Regions from separate parts of the Gordonia sp. J1A genome, predicted to be linked through region 3. Evidence: predicted binding sites of a transcription regulator. Region 3 holds the regulator's gene; each other region holds the start of a gene.
The links. The regulator LexA, encoded in region 3, represses DNA repair genes until DNA is damaged. The targets are predictions, from matches to a motif close to CGAACANNTGTTCG.
Positions count from the first base shown of each region.

Region 1 (7,212 bases), 840 kb from region 3:
TGTGGTGATCGGGGCCGATGAGCGCTGCGAGGACGGTCATCCCCGGAACTGGTGCCGCAGGCCAAGGGGTGTAGCCGTCGGTGAACACGACGACGAGTTCAGGACGTGGACGCTGCATCGCCGCCGCGGCGATCCCGACTGTCATATCGGTGCCGCCACCGCCGAGCAGGTCGACGTCCACTGCGCGCCGGACACGCGACATCTCGTAGGCGGCGGTGTCGACCGTGAATACCTGGAGCCCGTTCTCGCCCATCTGAAGCGTCTCGAGGATGCGGTCGAGCTCAACGAGGGCCCGTCCGAGCATCCGGTGGTCCATGCTTCCGGAGGTGTCGACGACGACGGCGACCTGGGGTACGGGACGCTGTTGGCTCGGCAGCACGACGCCGGGTGTGGACGACGAGCGCCGCGATGGTCGCCGATAGGTGTAGTCGCCGCGACCGGCGACGGTCGTGACTGACCGCCGGACTGTCCCGGCGAGCACTTGCTGCCACGGAACACGCGGCGTCGCAATGCTATCGGCCCACCGTTGCAAGGCACCCGAACATCGCGTCCCGGGATGGGCGCCACCGACACCGAGTGCGACGTCATGCCGCACCGCCATTGCCTCGAGACGGCTGAGGACCGGCAGTTCGGCGCTGACGGCGGGCTCGTAGTTCCGCGGAATGCCGTCCGCGCCGCTGCCGCAGTCCGTGTGATCGCGATCGGCGTTGCCGTCGGCCGAACCGTCGCACCGCTCGTCGCCGAGGAGACCGGCGAACAGTTCCTCGGCCGACGGACAGTGGCCATCGTCGCTCGTCAGCGGTTCGGGCAGGTGGTCGGGGGCGAGACCGGAGGAGGCTGTCAGATCCTGGATCGCCATGTCAGCGGCGAGATGCCAGCGCTCGGCCGACTCATCAGTGACGCCGCACGCACGGGCCCGCTCCGCATGATTGTTCAGCAGGTGCCACAGCACGTGCGCCAGTTCGCGACCGATGGTCGGCACGTCGGTCGTCGCCAGCCAATCCGGGTTCACGTACAGCCGCCATCCCTCGTCGACGGACAGACTGGGCACCGCGTCGGTGTGGACCGTGCACAGGCTGAACAGAGCGCGGGACAGATAGGCCTGGCCGCGGGGAGCGTCCGATGAAGACGATCGATCCGGCGGTGCGCTGATGATCCAGAGTCGCGCAGCGGTGAGGCTGCTGAGGTCGACCGTCATCGCAGCAGCCCGGCGGCCTGGAGCGCTGGTGCGAATACGGAGATCGACGACGGGACCGGGGCGCCCGGCGGTCTCCGATCCGGTGCCACCAGAGTGCGGACGGCGGGGATCGCGGCATCGAGGCCGGACTCGTCCGCCGCCTGGCAGCACAGCTTCATGGCCGCAGTCCACCGGTCGGAGGTGTTCCGGGTGTCGAGCGCGGCGACCAATGACTGCAGGACCACATAGACCCGATCGGGCCTCCACTGCGAGAAGCTGACGTCCACCGCACCGTCCAAGAGGTCTTCCGGGTCTGGCAGGTCGAGGTTGGCCCGCCACGACAGGTACTCGTGCGCGGTGGCATCGCCGATGGCGCCCGCGACGAGCAGTGCTGTCACCTCATCGGGCAGTTGCAGTGCCGCAGCCAGGGCCGACAGTCGGCCCGCGAACTCCCACGTCCGAGGGGTGGGGAACGCCCGCGACCGTGTTGCGTGATCCTGTGGAATCACGCTCAGCTGATTGGGGCGAGCACGGAGAAAACCGGCGATCTGGGCCATCTCCAACGCGATGACCGTCCGGTGGTCGGCCGGTAGCTCCCACGTCGGCAGAGGCGGCCAGTTCCCGGCGACCGCGCCGCCGGCGAAGATGTCGACCGTCATTGCGTAGTCGAGATGGACGAACCGCGACGAGGTCGGGGCGGCGAGATCCCACCCGGCGGCGGACACGTCGATCGGATTCGCCGCTGCGACGAACGCGACGGTGTCCGGAAGCTGCAGAGTGCCGACCTGTCCGTGGGTGAGCACCCGGAGCGCGGCTGCCTGCAGTGACGGTGGCGCAGTAGTGAACTCGTCGAAGAAGCAGATGGAAGGACCGTCGCGATCAGCGAGTCGCTGCGCCCAGGCCGGTGGTGCCAGCACCACGGATCCGTCCGGTCCGACCACTGGCAGTCCCGCGAGATCCGACGGTTCGCTCTGGCTGAGGATCACCGTCTCCACGTGCCAGCCGTCCGCGGCGGCAGACTCGATCATGGACGTCTTGCCTTCGCCGGGGTTACCCCACAAGATCACCGGGATCCGCACGGACACGCAGAGTCCGAGTGCGGCCAGGGTGTGGTGGTAGTCGTTCATTTGGGTTCCCCTCACACGAGTTGAGCGCTGCCGCGAGACTCGGCGGGCTGCGCCTCGCGACTGTCTGTCATGGTTCGCACGGTACGACGAGGGTCTGACAGGTCGGGTACCGAAAGCCTGCTGACAGACAGTGACAGGTGTCGACCGAACGGCCGAAAGTGTGAGGCATCGGCTAGGGCGTGTCTGACAAAGATCTGTGTGTAGTGACCAAGCAGTGGCGCGGCATCGCCACTCGCTACGACAAGCACGCCGTCAACTATCGAGCAGCGGTCGTCCTCAATGCCGTGATCGCCTGGCCCCGCACATTGTCAGACACGACCTAGGTTCTGTTACGAAAGTGGCTGGTGTGGCGTCGGCGTGTCCGCGAGCATGACGGGAGGCCTCCGCGCTAACGCAGTTGGTGTCTAATCATCAACGCTCGCAGGGAGGCCTCCCATGGCCACCGTATCGGCATCAGCGCGCCATGACCTGACCGACAGGCAGTGGACGGTTCTCGAGCCGCACCTTCCCACCCCGCCCAGACGCGGTCGACCCCGCCAGTATTGTCTGCGAGCGCTGATCGACGGGGTCCGCTACCGAACTCGCATCGGCTGTCCGTGGCGCGACGTTCCAGACCGTTACGGCCCGTGGTGGCGGGTGTACGCCTTGTTCACTCAATGGCAGGTCGCCGGAATCTGGGCACGAATCGATGCCGAACTACGCGCCAATGCTGCCGCCTCAGATCGACTGTCGTGGCAGGTCAGCGTTGATTCGATGACGTCCAGAGCTCATGCGCACGCCGCAGGCGCTCGCGCCGACAGCCTCGAGAAGGTGCCCGACGAACCGTCCGATCACGCGCTCGGACGATCCCGCGGCGGCTGGTCGACAAAGACCCATGTCGCGATTGATCAGCACCGCGGAGTGCTCTCCTTCCTCCTGACCGCCGGCCAGTGCGGCGACAGCCCCGAGATGATTCCCGTCCTGGAAGGAATCCGAGTCTGCCGCGCCGGTCCCGGCCGACCACGGTCTCGCCCCGACCGGGTCCTCGCGGACAAGGCCTACTCATCGAAGGCCAACCGGACCTGGCTGCGAACCCACCACATCAAGGCCACGATCGCTCAACCGTCCGACCAACACCGACACCGCAAACGACGAGGATCGGTCGGCGGACGCCCACCCGCGTTCGACTCCGAGCGATACAAGGACCGCCATGCCGTCGAATATGGCATCAACCAGCTAAAACAACACCGAGCCTGCGCAACCCGCTACGACAAACTCGCCGTCCGCTTCGCCGCCACCATCGAAATCGCAAGCATCAATCACTGGCTCAGACGACTTTCGTAACAGAACCTAGGTCGCCCTGCCGTTGGCTAACCACCGCCCGGTCATGAGATTGGCGGGACCGGATCGCAGGGGTGCGGCAGCGCCGCGCAGATGCGTGCCCCGATCACTTCGCCGATCGCCCGGCCCAGCCGCTCGACCGACTCCGGGTTGACCGCGAAGTGTCCGTCGAGCAGGACGTCATTGCGGATCGCCACCGTGACTGCCTGGACACGCTGGTCGTTTCCATACTGTGCCTGGGGCACGTATCGCCGCGGCTGCGGTACGTCGGGTCCGGCGGAGGCCAACTCGCCGAATGCGGTGACCGCCGCATCGAGAAGCGCTGTCGGAGTGTGCGAAAAGTCGATGCCGCGACAGACCTCGGGGTGTGTCTGCTGCTGATCCTCGAGCGGAGTCGACTCGTTCGGGTACGAACAAATGTCGACGATCACGGCGCAGCCGGTCGCGGTCAACCGCTCTTCGATCAGATCGGTCACCAGCCAGGCGTAGGGCTGGATGTGGTCGATCGGGTCTGCATCACCGGGCAGGCGTGCGGCTTCTGGTAGCGGAGAGAGGTCGTTCACGATCAGGTGCGGGCGAACCGCAGCGTGCGTCCGCGCGCACTTGGCCACCGATTCGGTTGCGGCGTCCAGGGACTCGAGTGGGATCGACGGTGCGATGGAGTGCGGCCGTGCGAGCTGAGCACGGCGGGCGACATGAAGCAGGACCGGCGAGTCGGGGTTTCCGTTGAGAATCGTTGCGCGAGGGGGCATGTTGGTCCTTCACACGTAGTGGCGCCGACGAACGGCACGTCCCCGCCCATGCGGCAACGTGACAGACAAGCACGGGCCTACGACAATCCGGATCCTCGATCTACACATGGCGGTCCGCTCAGGGTTGGCGGAAGTTCTCGCGATCATTCATGTCAGACCCTCCGGATAACATCGAATGCAAGTTCGATTCGAACGGAGGGGGATCAATGAACATCAAGGTCAGAGGTGATTCGGGATCCGCGTCGGCGGTCTCGTCGGTGGTGGTCGACGAGAGTGCGATCGTGATTCGGATCGGTCGTCCGGGAGGTACGGGAGAGTCGGCGGACTGCACCTCGCGGGCCGATCGTTCTGCTCTGCTCGGGTTCGCGGCGCGAGCGGACTGCTATCAGGGGCTGGTGTTGTGGCACCGCTACGAAGCGGTGTACGCACTGCTGCTAGCGAAGCAGGCCGAGTCCGATGGCCCGGCCGGCGGTGTCGAGTCGGGTGCCGACGTGTACACACGGCTCTACGATCCGCTGTGCCAGGTCGCGGCGTCGTATGCGACGGCGGCAGGCGTGCGGCAGTGCACGGCTGAGCATTTCGTGGAGGCCGCGGTGGCGTGCATGGAGCGGATTCCGGCGGTGGGCCGGTTGATGCGTGACGGGCTGATCTGCCCGGCGTGGTTTCGTCGGGTGGTCGAGCAGACGGCGCTGGTCGACGATGCGGATCTGCTGGCGTTCATCGACGCCGAGATCGCGCACACGCTGTCCGTGGTGGGCAAGCTGTCGGCTGGCCGGGTGGAGGCTCTGGTGAGTTCGATTGTGGCTGAACATGATCCGGATGCGGTGACGCTGACCCGCGAGCAGGTGAAGCTCGCCAAGCAGGTGCGGGTGAACCCGCTCGGCGAGGGCGTGTCCGAGGTGATCGTGACGGCCTCGACCGAGGACGCGATGGTCGTGAAAGACGTGCTGGACGCGGTGATCGCCGGAGTGTGCTCGCACGATCCGCGGACTCGCGGTGAGCGTCGGTCGGCGGCAGCCGTCGCGCGTCTGGCGGGGACCGACTTCGTGTGCGAGTGCGGTCGGGACGATTGCACCGCCGAATTGTCGACGGAGGCGATTGCGTCGCGGTGCGCACGGGTGGTGCTGCACGTTGTGGTTCGCAAGGAGACTCTCGGAGGGGAGTCCGACACCCCGGCCCATCTGGACGGCTACGGCCCGATCTCGGCCGAGCACGTGCGGGAGCTGGCGGCTCGACCGGACGCGGTTCGGCGAGAGGTGGATCTCGGCGAGCTCGTCGATCACCAGGCGCAGCGAGGCAACGCCTATCGTCCGACGGCGGCGGTGGACGCGGCGGTGCGGGGTCTGTTCGGTACCTGCTCGTGGCCGGGATGCGAGAGGGCGGCGTGGAAGTCGGATCTGGATCACGTGTGCGAGTTCAACCACACCGATCCGAGTGCCGGCGGCCCGACGTGCGTGTGCAACCTGAATCCGAAGTGCCGCTTCCATCATGGTCTGAAGACCTTCGTCGGCGGATGGGTCGACGATCAGGTCGTGGACGCGAACGGTGTGATCTGGACAGAGGTCACCACGCCGGAGGGGTTCACGGTACGTCAGCGGGCGTTGAACATGCGGCTCCTGCCGGAGCTCGGCCACCTCACTTGCAGACACCCGGCGCCGACACGCCCAGGATCCGGACACGCCGGTGTTGCACCGGAACGACCGCGTACGCGAGTGGAGGCCAAGCATCAGTACCGGATGCGGCGGCGGGCGGCGAATCGTCGAGCTCGTGAGGTCGTGGAGGCTGTGGTGCCGACGGGGGCTTCGGTGACGGAGTGCGGGACGGTGTGGGGGACGGAGTGGGGTGAGCCCCAGTTCTGAGGGTGCGAGAACGCCGGCCGCGCCACCGAGCGGGCGGATGAACCGGTGTGTCATCGCGTTCGAGCTGATTGAGAATGCCGATCGTGGCGCCGGTCAGATCTGGGTGAGGGCACCGAGATGGCGGTCGACCGCCTCGATCGCGCCGGCCGCCGACAGCCCCCGCGGATCGCTCAACAGATTCAGCAGGAGTCCGTCGATCAGAGCGACGGTGGTCCAGGCGGCTTGATCGGCGTCGAAGACCGTCACGTCCTGGCCGCGTCGCTGCGCGAGCCGGAAGGCGTCGGCGCAGAGCCGATGCTGTTCGGTGATGAGGTCGTGGCGGATGGCAGCGAGGGTCGGCTCCACCACCGCTCGCGTGCTGAACGCGAGGTACACCGCCGCTTCGCGGCGGCGCACGTCGTCGAGGGGGAGGAACTCGAGGAGGGCGCGTCGCAACACGGCACCGACCGGCCCGTCGTACTCGATCGCGTCGACCCGGGCGGCGATCCGCCGGTTCACTTCGTCGAAGGCCATCGTCAGCATCTGTTCTTTGGAGTGGCAGTAGTACTGCACGGTGCCGATCGACACCGCGGCGGCGGAGGCGACTTCCCGCACGGTGACGCCCTCGGCGCCGCGTTCGGCGGCCAGCCGCAGCAGGGTGTCGAGGATGCGGTCGCGGACGGAGGCGTCGGACATGAGAACAGTGTAGCCGAGTATCTATACACTCGTATGATACGAGCGTATGATTCTAGTATGGCTGGCACGCGAGACCTGGTCCTCGACCGCCGCTCCGCATCACGGCGGAGGCGACGGCCCGGTCGCGCCGTCTGGCTCGCGGCTGCCGGATGGTTGGTGATCAACGCGGTGCTGATCGCGGTGGCCGGACGGCATCTGCCGCTGCACGCGAGCGAACTCGCCGAACCGCCCACCGCCCAGAAGGTGATCGGCACCGACCTGATGTATCTCGAGGTCTTCGCGCTGATGGTCGTCGTGCATCT
Region 1 is NZ_AP041607.1:1,738,125-1,745,336, reverse strand. Features, by position in the region: gene ACZ5QD_RS08135 (vWA domain-containing protein) at 1-1,198, opposite strand, end outside; gene ACZ5QD_RS08130 (AAA family ATPase) at 1,195-2,304, opposite strand; gene ACZ5QD_RS08125 (IS5 family transposase) at 2,740-3,627, shown strand; gene ACZ5QD_RS08120 (N-formylglutamate amidohydrolase) at 3,669-4,376, opposite strand; gene ACZ5QD_RS08115 (DUF222 domain-containing protein) at 4,583-6,235, shown strand; gene ACZ5QD_RS08110 (TetR/AcrR family transcriptional regulator) at 6,329-6,910, opposite strand; gene ACZ5QD_RS08105 (hypothetical protein) at 6,968-7,212, shown strand, end outside.
Region 1: the regulator LexA is predicted to act here: its motif matches at 4,549-4,562, upstream of ACZ5QD_RS08115 (DUF222 domain-containing protein).

Region 2 (7,212 bases), 140 kb from region 3:
GCCCGAGCACGCTCGCGCCGATCGCACCCTGCGACCGCGACAGGCGCCCGCGCAGGCGGGAAAGCCGTCCCGCGGTCGGCGCGATCTCGTCGAGCGCTGGAGCGGTGTCGACGGGTGCCGGTTCGGCGACAGGTGCGGGTTCGGCCACGGGCTCGGGTTCTGCGACCGGCTCGGGCTCGACGACCTGCTCGGGCTCGACGACCGGTTCCGGTTCGGCCGCCGGCGGTTGTACGACGGTGGTTTCGTCGGTCTCCGGCTCGACCTGAGCGGCAGGCTCGGGCTCGGCGACGGGCTCCGGTGTGGGCGGCGTCGGCGGCTCCGGACGGTCGAGGGTCGCCGATCCCGCCCCGCCCTGGCTGAAGGAGAATCCGGAACCGGCCTTGTAGCCCCCGGAACGATCGACTTGCCGTTGCGATCCGTCGGTGACCTGATCGGTCCCGGCGGCGGGCTCGTCCCGGAGCGAGATCCGGCGGCGGCGATTCAACGCGTAGCCGGCGCCGGCGACCAGGGCGAGGATGACGACGATCGCGATGACGATGCCGACGATGAGTTGGGTGTCCACTGGAGAAGTTGTCCCTTCAGCTCGTGGGAGCGGAGTCGGTTGGTGAAGTCGAAGGATCGGGTGCGGCGGCGGCCGGGGTCACGTCCACCCCGCGCAGTCGTTGGGAGATCACCTGGGTGATCCCGTCGCCCCGCATGCTCACGCCGTAGAGCGCGTCCGCGATCTCCATGGTCGGTTTCTGGTGGGTGATGACGATCAGCTGGGACTTCTCCCGCAGCTGTTCGAACAGGGAGATGAGCCTGCGCAGATTCGCGTCGTCGAGGGCGGCCTCCACCTCGTCCATCACGTAGAAGGGCGAGGGCCGCGCCCGGAAGATCGCGACGAGCATGGCGACGGCGGTCAACGACTTCTCGCCGCCGGAGAGCAACGACAGTCGCTTCACCTTCTTGCCCGGCGGCCGCGCCTCCACGTCCACCCCGGTGGTGAGCATGTCGTCCGGATCGGTCAGGACCAGCCGGCCCTCGCCCCCGGGGAACAGCGTCGCGAAGACCTGGACGAACTCTCGCTCCACGTCGGCGTACGCATCGGTGAAGACTTGGAGGATCCGGGCGTCGACGTCGTCGATGACGTCCATCAGGTCTTTGCGCGCAGCCTTCACGTCCTCCAGCTGCGCCGACAGGAAGTTGTAGCGTTCCTCGAGGGCCGCGAACTCCTCCAGGGCGAGCGGGTTCACGCGGCCGAGTGTCTTGAGGTCCTTCTCCGCCTTGCGCGCACGCATCTCCTGGGTGGCGCGGTCGAAGGGCATCGGCGCGGGGGCCACCACTTGTTCGCCGCGAGCCTTGGCGTCCTCGTACTCGCGCATCTCCAGATCCGACGGCGGCATCGGGACATCCGGTCCGTACTCGGCCACCAGGTCGTCCGGCGCGATCGCGAACTGTTCGAGCACCTGTTCCTCGAGCTGTTCGATGCGCAAGGCGGCCTGCGCTCTGGCGAGTTCGTCGCGGTGGACGGCGTCGCGCAGTTTGTTCATCACCGTGCTGAGCTGGTCCACCTGCGCCCGCAGGGCGTCCACCTCGGCCGTGCGCTGGGAACGGATGGCTTCGAGTTCGTCGCGAGCCTGCGCCGCGTCGGTCACGGCCGCGGCCACCGCGTCCGCGAGTCGTTCTCCGGTGTCGGCCACCGCACTCGCCACGCCGGCCGCGTACTTGCGGAGAGCGTCCTGGCGCCGCTGGCGCTCCCGATTGGCCCGCTCGTTGGCCGCCGCGCGACGCAGACTCTCGGCCTTGCCGCGCACCGACGCCAGGCGTTCCTCGGCGGTCCGCAGTGTCAGACGCGTCTCGACCTCGGCGGACCGAGCGGACGCGACTTCCGCCGCGGCGGCATCGCGCATCGCTCTGTCGCCGTCGGCGACCGGCTCTTCGGCTGCACCGTCGACGGCGCGGGCCAGGCGCTCCTCCACCTCGGTGAGCTTCTCGAGATTCTCCGCGCGGCCCTGTTCGACGAAGTTGCGTTGCCGCACGAGCCGGTCGGCCTCATCCCGTGCAGCACGGATGTCCGAACCGAGACGCCCGAGCGACTCGTAGGCCGCCCCGAGGTTCGCGTCGGACTCGTGGAGGGCAGCGAGCGCCCCCTCGGCGTCCTCACGCGCCCGTTCCTGTTCGGCGATGGCCGCGGCCAGCTCCGATTCCAGACGCAGTGCCGTCTCCTCGGCGGCCGCGAGGTCGTGTGTCGCGGTATCGATCGCGGACTGCACCTCGATGGTCGACGGCCGTCGTGCGGATCCGCCCTCCACGCTGGCCGAGGAGATGCGGTCGCCGTCGCGCGTGACGCCGACCACTCCGAGCTCACGGGCCAGGTCCAGCCCGGTCTCGGGATCGTCGACGACGATCGTCTCGGCGAGCAGCACGTCGAGCGCGCCCGCCACCTCGTCGGGTGCGGTGACCAGGTCACGGGCCCACACCGCACCGTCGGGCAGCGACGGCCGACGGTCGGGGTCGACGCCGGGCAGTCCCCCGACGATGAGGGCCGCTCGCCCGCCGTCGCCGCTGCGCAGTTCGCGCAGGGCCCGCACCGCGGCGAGCGCGTCGACCGTCGTGATCGCATCGGCGGCCGGCCCCAGCGCTCCCGCCATGGCGGCTTCGTAGCCCGGCTTCACCGTCAGCAGCTCCGACAGCGGCACGAGGACGCCCTCGGTTCCGCGTTCGATCAGCCAGGCCCCGCCGTCACCGCGTTCCAGACCGACCGAGAGCGCTTCGATCCGCGCGCTGAGCGACGCGATCGATCTGGCGGTCTCGCGCTCACTCTGGCGGAGCCGTTCGACGGTCGCAGTGGCCTCGGCCAGCGCCGCCGCACATCGTTCGTGGTGCTCATCGAGGCCGCGTTCGGCGTCCTCGAGGATCCTGACCCGCGCCACCTCCTGATCGAGGGCCGCCTGCGCGGTGTCGGCCCGCTCGGCGGCCGCCTCGATCGACGCCGTCAGCCGGGCGGTCTCGGCGTCCACCGACTCCACCCTGGTTCGCAGGTTCGCGGCCTCGCCCTCCAACCGCGCCAGACCCTCGCGGCGGTCGGCGACGGCCTGCACCGCGGCCAGGTGCGCGCGCTCGGCCTCGTTGGCCACCTGCTCGGCGGCCTGCAGCGCGGCGGTCGCGTACTCCAGCCGCTCGGCGGCCTCCTCGACCGCCTCGGTGTGCTCGGCCTCGGTCATCGCAGCGCGTTCGGCCTGCCGTTCCAGTTCCTCGGGATCGGGACCGGAGTTGGCGACGCTCGGCGAGGCCAGGTTCGCCGCGCGTTCACCGGCGAGCCGCAACGTGCCGCCGACCCGCTCCGACAGTGCGCCGAGTTGGTAGAAGACGCGTCCGGCCTCACTCGCCGCGGGCGCCACCTGCGCCAGATGCTCCTGTGCTGCCGACAGCGCCTCCGTGGCGGCGTCCAGCGCGGCCGCCACCTCGTCCTGCTGTCGCCGGACGTCGGCCTCCACGGCGCTGTGCTGCGCCATCTCCTCGCGTCGCTTCACGAGGTCGTCGGCGGCCAGCCGCAAGCGGGCGTCGCGCAGGTCGGCCTGGACGGTCGCCGCGCGCCGCGCCACCTCGGCCTGCCGGCCGAGCGGCTTGAGCTGGCGGCGGAGTTCCGTCGTCAGATCGGTGAGACGGTCCAGGTTGGCGGCCATCGCGTCGAGTTTGCGGACCGCCTTCTCCTTGCGGCGACGATGCTTGAGGACCCCGGCGGCCTCCTCGATGAACGCGCGCCGTTCCTCCGGCCGGGCCTCCAGGATCGCCGCCAGCCGGCCCTGCCCCAGGATGACGTGCATCTCGCGGCCGATGCCCGAATCGGACAGCAGTTCCTGAACGTCCATCAGGCGGCACGAATTGCCGTTGATCTCGTACTCGCCCGCGCCGTCGCGGAACATGCGCCGCGTCACCGACACCTCGGAGTACTCGATCGGCAGCGCGCCGTCCGAGTTGTCGATGGTCAGGGTCACTTCCGCGCGGCCCAGCGGGGCGCGACCGGAGGTCCCGGCGAAGATGACGTCGGCCATCTTTCCGCCGCGCAGGGCCTTGGCCCCCTGCTCCCCCATCACCCAGGTCAGGGCGTCGACGACATTCGACTTGCCCGACCCGTTGGGCCCCACCACACACGTGATGCCGGGCTCGAACCGCAGCGTCGTCGACGACGCGAACGATTTGAACCCTTTCAGGGTGAGGCTCTTCAAGTGCACGACCTGACAGCCTACCCGGATCAGCGCTCGACGAAGCCCGTCAAACCACCGCGTGCCGCCTCGAAGGACTCCACCACCAGATCGACTCGGCCGGGGGTGTCGGACGAGCGCAGCGCGGCCAGCAGTGCCGTCAGCGATTCATGCGGACCTTCGGCGACCACGAGCACCCGACCGTCGGGCTGGTTCGAGGCGTATCCCACCAGACCGAGTTCCAGCGCTCGCGACCGGGTCCACCAGCGGAATCCGACGCCTTGGACTCGCCCGTGCACCCACGCGGTGAGGCGCTGCATCACTCGGTCTCCATGGTGAGCGAGACCTGAGTTCCCGCCTTCAGGGTGCGGCCGACCGTGCAGACCTTGTCGATGGCGCGCTCGACGACCACGAGCAGGCGCTCGGCGGCCTCCGGGTCGAGTTCGGAGAGGTCCACTTCCAGGACCTCGTCCAGCTGCGGGTACTGCTCGTTCTCCCGGTCGGCGTCGCCCGAGACCCGCACGGTGGCGTCGTAGTCGTCGCCCAGTCGGCGCGAGAGCGGCCGGTCCGACGACATCCCCGTGCACGCGGCGAGTGCGATCTTCATGAGTTCACCCGGGGTGAAGACGCCCTCGACGTCCTCCGAGCCGATGAGGACCTGCGCCCCGCGCGAGCTCTGCCCGGTGTACCTCCGGGTTCCGGTCCGCTGGACCCACAGTTCAGTCATGTCGTCGTGCCTTTCATCTGCCGTTCGTGGAGGTGTTCACGTCTCGGTGTTCACGCCTCCCCCGGTCGAACGCCGCCGGCCTCGCAGACCTTCCCGGCCGTCGGCGTTCCAAGACTGTTCAACCTACCGGGTGGCCGGCTCGCCCTGCGGATCGGCTTGAGGACGTCGACGAGAGCGCGTCGCCGAGAACGGTGCGCTGAATCCGCCTCGTTCCGTTCGAGTGATTTGTCAGACCCTGCCGATATCATCGAATGTAAGTTCGAGGCACTCGAAGGGGAGGCGTGAACATGCAGGTGAGGGAGCATTCCGGCTCGTCGGTGGTGGTCGACGACGGGTCGATCGTGATCCGGATCGGATGTCCGGCAGGTTCGACCGACGGGTCCGGTTCGGATGCGGCTGCGGTGTCGCGGGCTGATCGTGCCGCGTTGTTGACCTTCGCAGCGCGGGCTGACTGCTATCAGGGGTTGGTGATGTGGCATCGCTATCAGGCGGTGTACTCGCTGTATCGGGCGAAGCAAGCGGAATTAGAGGCCGACGCGTCGGTCGATGCGTACACGCGGTTGTTTGATCCGCAGTGCCAGATGGCGGCCTCGTATGCGACAGCGGCCGGGGTCCGGCAGTACGCGGGTGAGTTGTTCGTCGATCGGGCGATCGCGTGTTTCGAGCGGATTCCGTCGATCGGCCGACTGATGCGCTACGGGGTTCTCACTCCGGGGTGGTTCGTTCGAGCCGTGGAGCAGACCGCGTTGGTCGACGACGGCGACCTGCTCGCCTTCATTGATGCGGAGATCGCACATCGTCTGGCCGGAATGGGTGGACTGTCGGCGAACCGGGTGGAGTCGACCGTCGCCGCGATCGTGGCCGAGCACGACCCGGACGCCGCGACCCTGACTCGTGAGCAGGTCGCGTCGAGCAAGAAGGTGTCGGTGACGCCGGTCGCCGACGGCGTGTCGGAGATGGTGATCGTCGGCTCCACCGAGGACGCGGCGATCTCCCTCGGGGCGATCAACGCGCTCGCCGACGGCGTGTGCCCGTTCGACCCGCGAACCAAGCAGGCCCGCCGGTCCGACGCCGCTACCGCACTGCTGCAGCAGAGCCAGTTCACCTGCCTGTGCGAGCGGGACGACTGCGTCTCGGAGTTGGCGCCCGCGCAGATCGACGCGCGGCGCGCCCAGGTGATGGTTCACGTCGTGGTGCGCAAGGAGGCGCTCGACGGCGTGTCGCAGCTACCGGCGTACGAGGATGGCGTCGGTCCGATCTCCGCCCGCCACGCCCGGGAGTTGGTGCGTCGTCCCGACGCGGTGATTCGCGAGTTGGATCTGGACACGGTGATCGCCGACTGCATGCGACACGCCGGTCGGTACCGCCCCTCGGCGGCGGTCGACACAGCCGTCCGCGCCCTGTTCGGCACCTGCACCGTCGCCGGCTGCGACCGCCCGGCGTGGAAGTCCGACCTCGATCACGTCGTCGAATTCGACCACCGCGATCCGGGCAACGGCGGGCCGACGTGCGTGTGCAATCTGAATCCGAAGTGCCGTTTCCATCATGGCGTGAAAACCCACGCCGAAGGGTGGGTCGATGATCAGATCGTCGACGCCAACGGCGTCATCTGGACCGAAGTCACCACGCCGGACGGGATGACCGTCCGCCGACAGGCGATGAACCTGTGGCTGCTGCCCGAGCTCGGGCACATTCAGTGCCGGCACGGCGTGTCGTTCGGCATGTCGGACTCGCCCGCGACGCGCCCGGAGAACCGACACGCCGAGAATGAACCGGAACGGCGACTGACCCGCACTCAGGCCAAGCACCGCTACCGCACCCAGAGGCGCGCCGCCAACCGCCGACAGCGGGAAATCGCGACGGTCACCGACGGCGAGCCGCCGTTCTGAGTCCAGCGGCATCGGCGGAGCCGGTCGATCGCCACAGACTCGGGGCCTCACCGAAGGCGCGTTTGAACGCACGACTGAACGCTTCCTCCGAATCGTACCCCACCCGTCTGGCCACCGAGCCGATGGGCAGACTCGTCGACGCGAGCAGATTCTGCGCGATGTGCATGCGCCAGTCGTGCAGGTACCGGATGGACGATCGCCCGAGGACGGTTCGGAATCGCTCGTCGATCACTGATCGTGAGACGGCCGCCGCTGAGGCGAGTTCGGCGACGGTCCATTTGCGATCCGGCGCCGAATGCAGTTGTTCGAGTGCCGGGCCGAGAACCGGGTCGCGGAGGGCGGTCAACCAGCCGTGACCGGCCGCGGGAGCCGTGTCCAGATGCAGACGCAGCACCTCGGTCAGCAACAG
Region 2 is NZ_AP041607.1:760,151-767,362, reverse strand. Features, by position in the region: gene ftsY (signal recognition particle-docking protein FtsY) at 1-562, opposite strand, end outside; gene smc (chromosome segregation protein SMC) at 579-4,217, opposite strand; gene ACZ5QD_RS03540 (acylphosphatase) at 4,238-4,507, opposite strand; gene ACZ5QD_RS03535 (OsmC family protein) at 4,507-4,914, opposite strand; gene ACZ5QD_RS03530 (DUF222 domain-containing protein) at 5,196-6,803, shown strand; gene ACZ5QD_RS03525 (helix-turn-helix transcriptional regulator) at 6,778-7,212, opposite strand, start outside.
Region 2: the regulator LexA is predicted to act here: its motif matches at 5,163-5,176, upstream of ACZ5QD_RS03530 (DUF222 domain-containing protein).

Region 3 (7,212 bases):
GTAGTGCAGTGCGTAGTACAGTCCGTCCGAGGTGCCCTCCTGCACCGTCGAACTGCCGATCTCGTAGCCGGCCAGCAGGAAGCCGAGCGCCATCAGCAGACCGCCCGCGGCGACGAACGGGATCATGTAGCTGACACCGGTCAGCAGAGCCTGCTTGAGCTGACCTCCGATGCCCACCCGCGAGGCCGCGGGCGCCTGCGCGCCGGCGTTCGCGTCCCCGGCGACGGTGGCGGCCCGGGGATCTCGCGCCGTGCGGACCGCCTCGGCGATCATCGCATCGGGTTCGTTGATCGCGCGTTTGACGCCGGAGGCGACCACCGGCTTGCCGACGAACCGGTCGCGGCCCTTGACGCCCACATCCGTCGCGAAGACCACCACGTCCGCGGCAGCGATCACATCGGGGGCGAAGGGCGTCGAACCGGTCGACCCCTGGGTCTCCACCGCGAACTCCACGCCGGCGCGTTCGGCGGCGAGCTTGAGGGCGTCGGCGGCCATGTAGGTGTGCGCGATCCCGGTGGGGCACGCGGTGACGGCGACGATCCGAGTGGTCCCGGGCTCGGCCGCTGGGGATTCGGTTGCCGGGGTCTCAGTTGCCGGGGTCGCTGCGGGGGTCGCTGCGGCCGGGGCAGGGGCCGGCTTGCCCTCGACGGCCTCGTTGACCAGATCGACGACGGCGGCGGCGTCGGGCGCCGCGCGCAGGGCGGCGACGAAGTCGGGCCGCACGAGGGCGCGCGCCAGCGAACTGAGCACCTTCATGTGCTCGCCGGCGGCTCCCTCCGGTGCCGCGATCAGGAAGACGATGTCGGCGGGCCCGTCCGGAGCACCGAATTCTGCCTTTCGCGTCAGGCGTGCCATGGCGAGGGTGGCGGTGGTGACGGAGGCGACGCGTGCGTGCGGGATCGCGATGCCTCCGGGAAGCCCGGTCGCGGATTTGCGTTCGCGTGCCATAGCGGCCTCGGCGAGCTCGGCCGGGTCGGTGCAGCGGCCGGCGTTTGCGACCAGACCGGCGAGCGCGGCGATGACACTGTCCGCATCAGCGCCGGCGTCACCGTCGAGCAGGACCAGCTCCGGCGTGATGATCTGTTGGGACATGATGGCTCCCTCGGTGATTCTGGGGGGTCGGGATTCTGGGGGTCGGGGATTCGGGGACTCGGGGATTCTGGGTGTCGGGGTTCTTCGCGGACGGATCAGGACAGCCGGGAGACAGACACACCCGCTTCGTCGAGCAGATCCGGAGTGGGCGGCGTGGTGCCCGGCAGTGCTGCGGCCGCCGAGCCGTGAGCGACGGCACTGCGCAGGAGCCCGGCCTCGTCGGCACCGCGCAGGTGCGCGATCAGATAACCGGCGAGTGAGGCGTCGCCCGCGCCGACGGTGCTGCGGACCGCGACAGCCGGCGCGGTGGCGAACCATATGCCGTCCGGGGTGGTCAGGAGGGCGCCGGCCGCGCCCAGCGTGGTCAGCACCGTCCCGCCGGTCCGGTCGGCGAGTGTTCGGGAGGCGGCCGCTGCGACGCTGGGATCACCCTGCGCCGCAGACCTCTCCATGCCGGCCGGATCGTCGCCGGTGAGTTCGGCGAGCTCATCGGAGTTCGGCTTCAGCAGTGCCGGACGGGCGGCGGCCACCGCGGCCAGGGGTGCACCGGACGTGTCGACGGCCACCCGACAGTGCAGCGACGCCGTCGCGGCGAGTACCTGCGCGTACCAGTCCTCGGGGAGGCCGGGCGGCAGCGAGCCGCACAGAGCGAGCCAGTCCGCTCCCTCGGCACGGGCCAGGATCGTGGTGCGCAGCGCGGCCCCGGCCTCGGCGGAGACGGCCGTTCCGGCGTCGTTGATCTTGGTGGTGGTGCCGTCCGGTTCGGCCACGGTCAGGTTGGTCCGGACCGTCCCGTCCGCCGACACCGCCTGGTGCGGAAGGGCCACGGCGCGCAGGCTGTCGATGAACGGGTCGTCGGCGCGGGCGGGCAGGACGGCCAGTGTGGGAAGGCCGGCAGCCCGCACCACCCGTGCGACGTTGATTCCCTTGCCGCCCGGTTGGTCGACGACGCGGGCCGCACGGTGCACCTCGCCCCGCCGGAGCGGTCCGGCGAGCTCGATCGTACGGTCGGTGCTCGGATTGGCGGTGACGGTGACGATCATGCGATCACCACCTCGATCTCGTGGGCGCGCAGTTCGTCGGCGAAGGCCGAGTCGATCCCGGCGTCGGTCACGAGGACATCGACGTCCTCCAGGGTTCCGAAGCTCATCAGTTCCTCCCGGTTGATCTTGGACGAGTCGGCGAGGACCACCGTCGTCGTGCAGGCCGCGATCATGGCGCGTTTGGTGGCGGCCTCGTCGGCGTCGGGTGTCGACAGACCGTGCTCGAGCGACAGACCGTTGGTGCCGAGGAAGCCGACCGACGCACGGATGCGCGAGAGTCGCTCGATCGCGTCGGCGCCGACGGAGGCACCGGTCTTGGGCCGGAGTCTGCCGCCGGTCAGCAGCACCCCGGAGCCGGGCAACTCCGCCACCACCTCGGCGATCTGCACGCTGTTGGTGACGCAGGTCAAGCGGGCGTCGGCGGGGATGGACAGAGCCAACTGCAGAGTGGTGGTCCCGGCGTCGATCACGATGGAACCGCCGTCGGCGGGCAGGAATGCCAGCGCAGCGGCACCGATGGCGCTCTTCTCGCCTCGGTGGGTCTCCTCCCGAACCACCAGATCGGGTTCGTCGACCACTGCGGCGACGTCGAGGCGTACGGCTCCGCCGTGGACGCGCACCAGATGGCCGCTGCGAGCGAGAATAGCCAGGTCGCGGCGCACGGTCTCGCCGGTCACGGAGAAGCGCGCGGCGAGATCGGCTACGGAGACGCGGCCGCGCAGGCGGACCTCGTTCGCGATCGCCGACTGGCGTTCCTCCGCGTACATCTGCTCTCCCGACTGTCCGATCTCATGCAACGATGGGGATCGTGCAAAGATGTGGATCTGTGTTGATTTGGTTGGTTACACATCTTTGTTTACATGGGTACGTGTTGACACGTCAAGGACTTTCTGTAATCTCTCTCACATGACCGAGGTGACTTCTCCCGTGCCTGCCGAGAACCCGTTCCGCGCCGACGTCATCGTCTCCGGTACTCCGGTGGTCGGTGGCCTCGCGTACGGACCGATCATCAGACCCGCACCGCGACCCGGCTTCGACGCCATCGATGACTCTCCCGTTCCGGAGGAGCTCCGCGACGCAGAGATGGAGCGTTTCACCGCCGCCGCCGGAGTGGTGGCCGACCGGCTGGCCGACCGGGCCTCCCACAGCACCGGCGTCGCGGCCGAGGTCCTGACTGCCACGGCCGGTCTCGCGCGCGATCGCGGGTGGGCGACGGCCGCGGGCAAGTCGATTGCGCAGGGCGTTCGAGCGCCGCTCGCCGCGATTGCGGCCACCGAGCAGTTCGTGGAGATGTTCACCAAGCTCGGCGGCCTCATGGCTGAACGGGTCACCGATCTGTTGGACGTCCGAGACCGCGTCGTCGCCGAACTCCTCGGGCTCTCGGAGCCGGGCATCCCCGTGCCGGACGTACCGTCGATTCTGCTCGCCGACGACCTCGCGCCCGCCGACACCGCGGGTCTGGACCCGGCACGCGTCATCGGGCTGGGCATGCGGCTCGGCGGCCCCAGCAGCCACACGGCGATCATTGCTCGCCAACTCGGTATTCCGTGCGTGGTCGCCGCCGCTGAACTCGATGAGATCCCCTCCGGAGCCATGGGCTACGTGGACGGGGACGCGGGAACGGTGGGGGCCGCCCCGGACGCCGGACTCATCTCGGACGCCGTGACGGCCGCGGCGACGCGGGCAGCCGAGACGGCGGCCTGGCGTGGGCCGGGCCGCACGGCGGACGGGCACGCGGTCGCGATCCTGGCCAACGTGGCCGACGGCGTGTCCGCTCGGTCGGCGGCGCAGGCGCCGGTGGAGGGCGTCGGACTGTTCCGAACCGAACTGGCCTTCCTGGACCGCGCGGCCGAGCCCACCGTCGCCCAGCAGGTAGAGCTCTACCGGGAGGTGATCGACGCCTTTCCCGGGCGCAAGGTGGTGATCCGCACCCTCGACGCGGGCTCGGACAAGCCACTGAAGTTCGTCGCCCACTCCGACGAGCCGAATCCGGCGATGGGAGTCCGCGGCAACCGCATCGTGCAGACGTATCCGGACATCCGCAACAACCAGCTCGATGCGCTGGCGGAGGCGGCGCGCGACGACGGCCGTGCGACGCCGTGGGTGATGGCACCGATGATCGCCACGGTCGACGAGGCGCGCGAATTCGCCGCGCGGGTTCGGGAACGCGGTCTGGTGCCGGGGGTGATGATCGAGGTGCCGTCGGCGGCGATCCTCGCCGACGCGATCCTCGCCGAAGTGGACTTCGTCTCGATCGGCACCAACGACCTGACCCAGTACACGATGGCGGCGGACCGGATGTCGCCGGAGCTGGCGGCGCTCACCGACCCGTGGCAGCCGGCGGTACTCGCGCTGATACAGCGGGTCGGGGACGCCGGTCGGGACCAGGGCAAGCCCGTGGGCGTATGCGGCGAGGCGGCTGCCGATCCGTTGCTGGCATGTGTGCTGGTCGGGATGGGTGTGACGTCGTTGTCGTCCGCGCCTGCGGCGTCGGCCGCGGTGGGACTGAAGCTGGGTACCGTCACCATGGATCAGTGCCGCGATGCGGCGTCCGCCGCGATCGCCGCGACGAGTCCGTCACAGGCGCGCGAGGCGGTTCGCGCGGTTCTGGCCGGCGAGGTGTGATGTCCCGCTGAGGCCGGCCGGGCGCCTCAGATACGGCGCATCACCGTGACGACCTTGCCGAGGATGGCGGCGTCGTCGCCGGGGATGGGCTCGAAATGCTCGTTGTGCGGCATGAGCCAGACGTGACCGTCGGTGCGCTTGAAGGTCTTCACGGTGGCTTCGCCGTCGATCATCGCGGCGACGATGTCACCGTTCTCCGCCACGTTCTGCTGGCGCACGACCACCCAGTCGCCGTCGCAGATCGCCGCGTCGATCATCGATTCGCCGACCACGCGAAGCATGAACAGGGAACCGTCGCCGACCAGTTCGCGCGGCATCGGGAAGACCTCCTCCACGGCCTGTTCGGCGAGAATCGGTCCGCCGGCGGCGATCCGGCCGAGCACCGGAACGAAGGTCGGCGTGGGGAGTGACTCTCCGTCGGCCTCGGCACCGCCCGAGGGCGGTGTCCGCTGATCGTCCCGAACGTTCACCGCACGCGGACGGTGCGGATCGCGCTTGAGAAGGCCGCGGCGCTCGAGCGTGCGGAGCTGATGGGCCACCGACGACGTGGAGGTGAGTCCGACGGCCTCGCCGATCTCACGGATGCTCGGCGGGTAGCCGCGCTCGCGGACCGACTGACGGATGACCTCGAGCACCTCGCGCTGACGCTGGGTCAATGAGGCCTCGAGCGTCGCGGTGGAGAGCATCGGATCGGGCGTGTCGGTCACGGTCGGGCCTTTCGTCAGCTGTGTTCGATCGATGGTCCAAAGGCTAGTTGAGTAGGTCACAAAACTCAAACAATTGTTCGACGCGTGTCGGCGTTTGTCGGACCCCTCGTGTTAACTATCGAACAAGAGTTCTTCGAACACGCGATCGATTGGAGACGAGTCATGAGCACGAGGACGGCACCCGCCCCGACCGGACGCGCCACCGCTGTGCACTCCACTGCGTCGGCGATGACCTGCGACATCCCGGTGGTCCGTGGCTCGCTGGTCCGTGATCGGGGAGTACGCGGAGCGGGGCGAGGCGACTCGAGCGGAACGTGCTTCCCGACCGGCCGCCCCGAGCGGCGTCGCCCGGTCGCGGACCGGCGAGTGATGTTCGATGCGCCGCCGGCCGGCCGGACCGCGCTGTCGCCCGCGGTGTACCGCAGGCGCCGGTGGGCCGGGGCCGCGGTGGTCGGCGGCACCCTCGCCGGCATGGTGTGGCTGCTCGCCCTCGTCGGAGCGGGCTACCAGGATGCGGCGACGCCGGAGTCGCCGGCGGCGACGCACGTGGTGTACGTCCGGTCGGGGGAGTCGCTCACCGCGCTCGCTGAGCGGATCGCTCCGGAGTTGCCGTCCGCGGGCGTCATCGCCCAGCTGCGCGACCTGAACGGCCTCGAGACATCGGGACTGCATGTCGGACAAGCGCTTATCGCCCCGCAGTACGGCTGAGGCGGGCGGGTATTGTCATGGCATGCGCTGCCCGTTCTGCAAGAACGACGACACCCGTGTCGTCGACTCCCGAGTCGCCGACGACGGCCAGGTGATCCGTCGCCGCAGGTCGTGCAATGAATGCGGGCGGCGGTTCAGCACGGTCGAGACGGCTGTGCTGTCCGTGGTGAAGCGCAACGGCATCTCCGAGCCCTTCAGTCGCGAGAAGGTGATGCAGGGCGTGCGCCGCGCCTGCCAGGGCCGTCAGGTGGACGAGGACGCACTGGCGAAGCTTGCGGTGCAGGTGGAGGACACCGTGCGCTCGTCGGGTTCGGCCGAGATACCGAGCAATGAGGTCGGTCTCGCGATCCTCGGTCCGCTGCGCGACCTCGACGAGGTGGCCTATCTGCGGTTCGCCTCGGTCTACCGGTCGTTCGAGTCGGCCGACGACTTCCAGCGCGAGATCGATTCGCTGCGCCGCGACCGTCACTGACACTCACGGCACCGGCGCCACCGGTCCGAGCAGTCAGCCACCGCCCCGAGCAGTCAGCTGAACTTGTCGATCGCCTTGATTATCCGCTGCTCGGAGACTGGACCGTTGGTGCCGAGCTGCTGAGCGAACAGGCTCACGCGGAGTTCCTCCAGGCGCCACTGCACCAACTCGTTCAGCGCCTCGTGGCGTGCGGCCGGAAGCTGGGCGAGGCGCCTATTCCAGACCGCCACCACCCTGTCGATGGCGCCCATCGCCTCGTTGTCCCGGCCGGCGGCGGTGTTGAGGGACTCGAGGCGCAGCCGCGCGGCGGTCAGATAGCGCGGCAGCGAGCGCAGATGCTCCAATGCCGTCGCGCCGACGAAGCCGTCGAAGATCAGATCGTTGACCTGATCGGAGACGTCGTCGGCGGCGAGAGTCCCGGACCGGGCGTCGACGGCCCGGCGCACCGGGGAGTATTCGGCGAGCGCCGCGACGGCGGCGTCGAAGTACTCGGGTGCGCGCGACCGGATCACCGGCCCCAGCCGCGCCGAGAGCGCGCCGAAGTCACCGGGACTGCGCAGGGCGG
Region 3 is NZ_AP041607.1:895,469-902,680, forward strand. Features, by position in the region: gene ACZ5QD_RS04195 (PTS fructose transporter subunit IIABC) at 1-1,092, opposite strand, end outside; gene ACZ5QD_RS04200 (1-phosphofructokinase family hexose kinase) at 1,188-2,135, opposite strand; gene ACZ5QD_RS04205 (DeoR/GlpR family DNA-binding transcription regulator) at 2,132-2,902, opposite strand; gene ACZ5QD_RS04210 (putative PEP-binding protein) at 3,042-4,760, shown strand; gene lexA (transcriptional repressor LexA) at 4,787-5,446, opposite strand; gene ACZ5QD_RS04220 (LysM peptidoglycan-binding domain-containing protein) at 5,630-6,175, shown strand; gene nrdR (transcriptional regulator NrdR) at 6,198-6,647, shown strand; gene hrpA (ATP-dependent RNA helicase HrpA) at 6,701-7,212, opposite strand, start outside.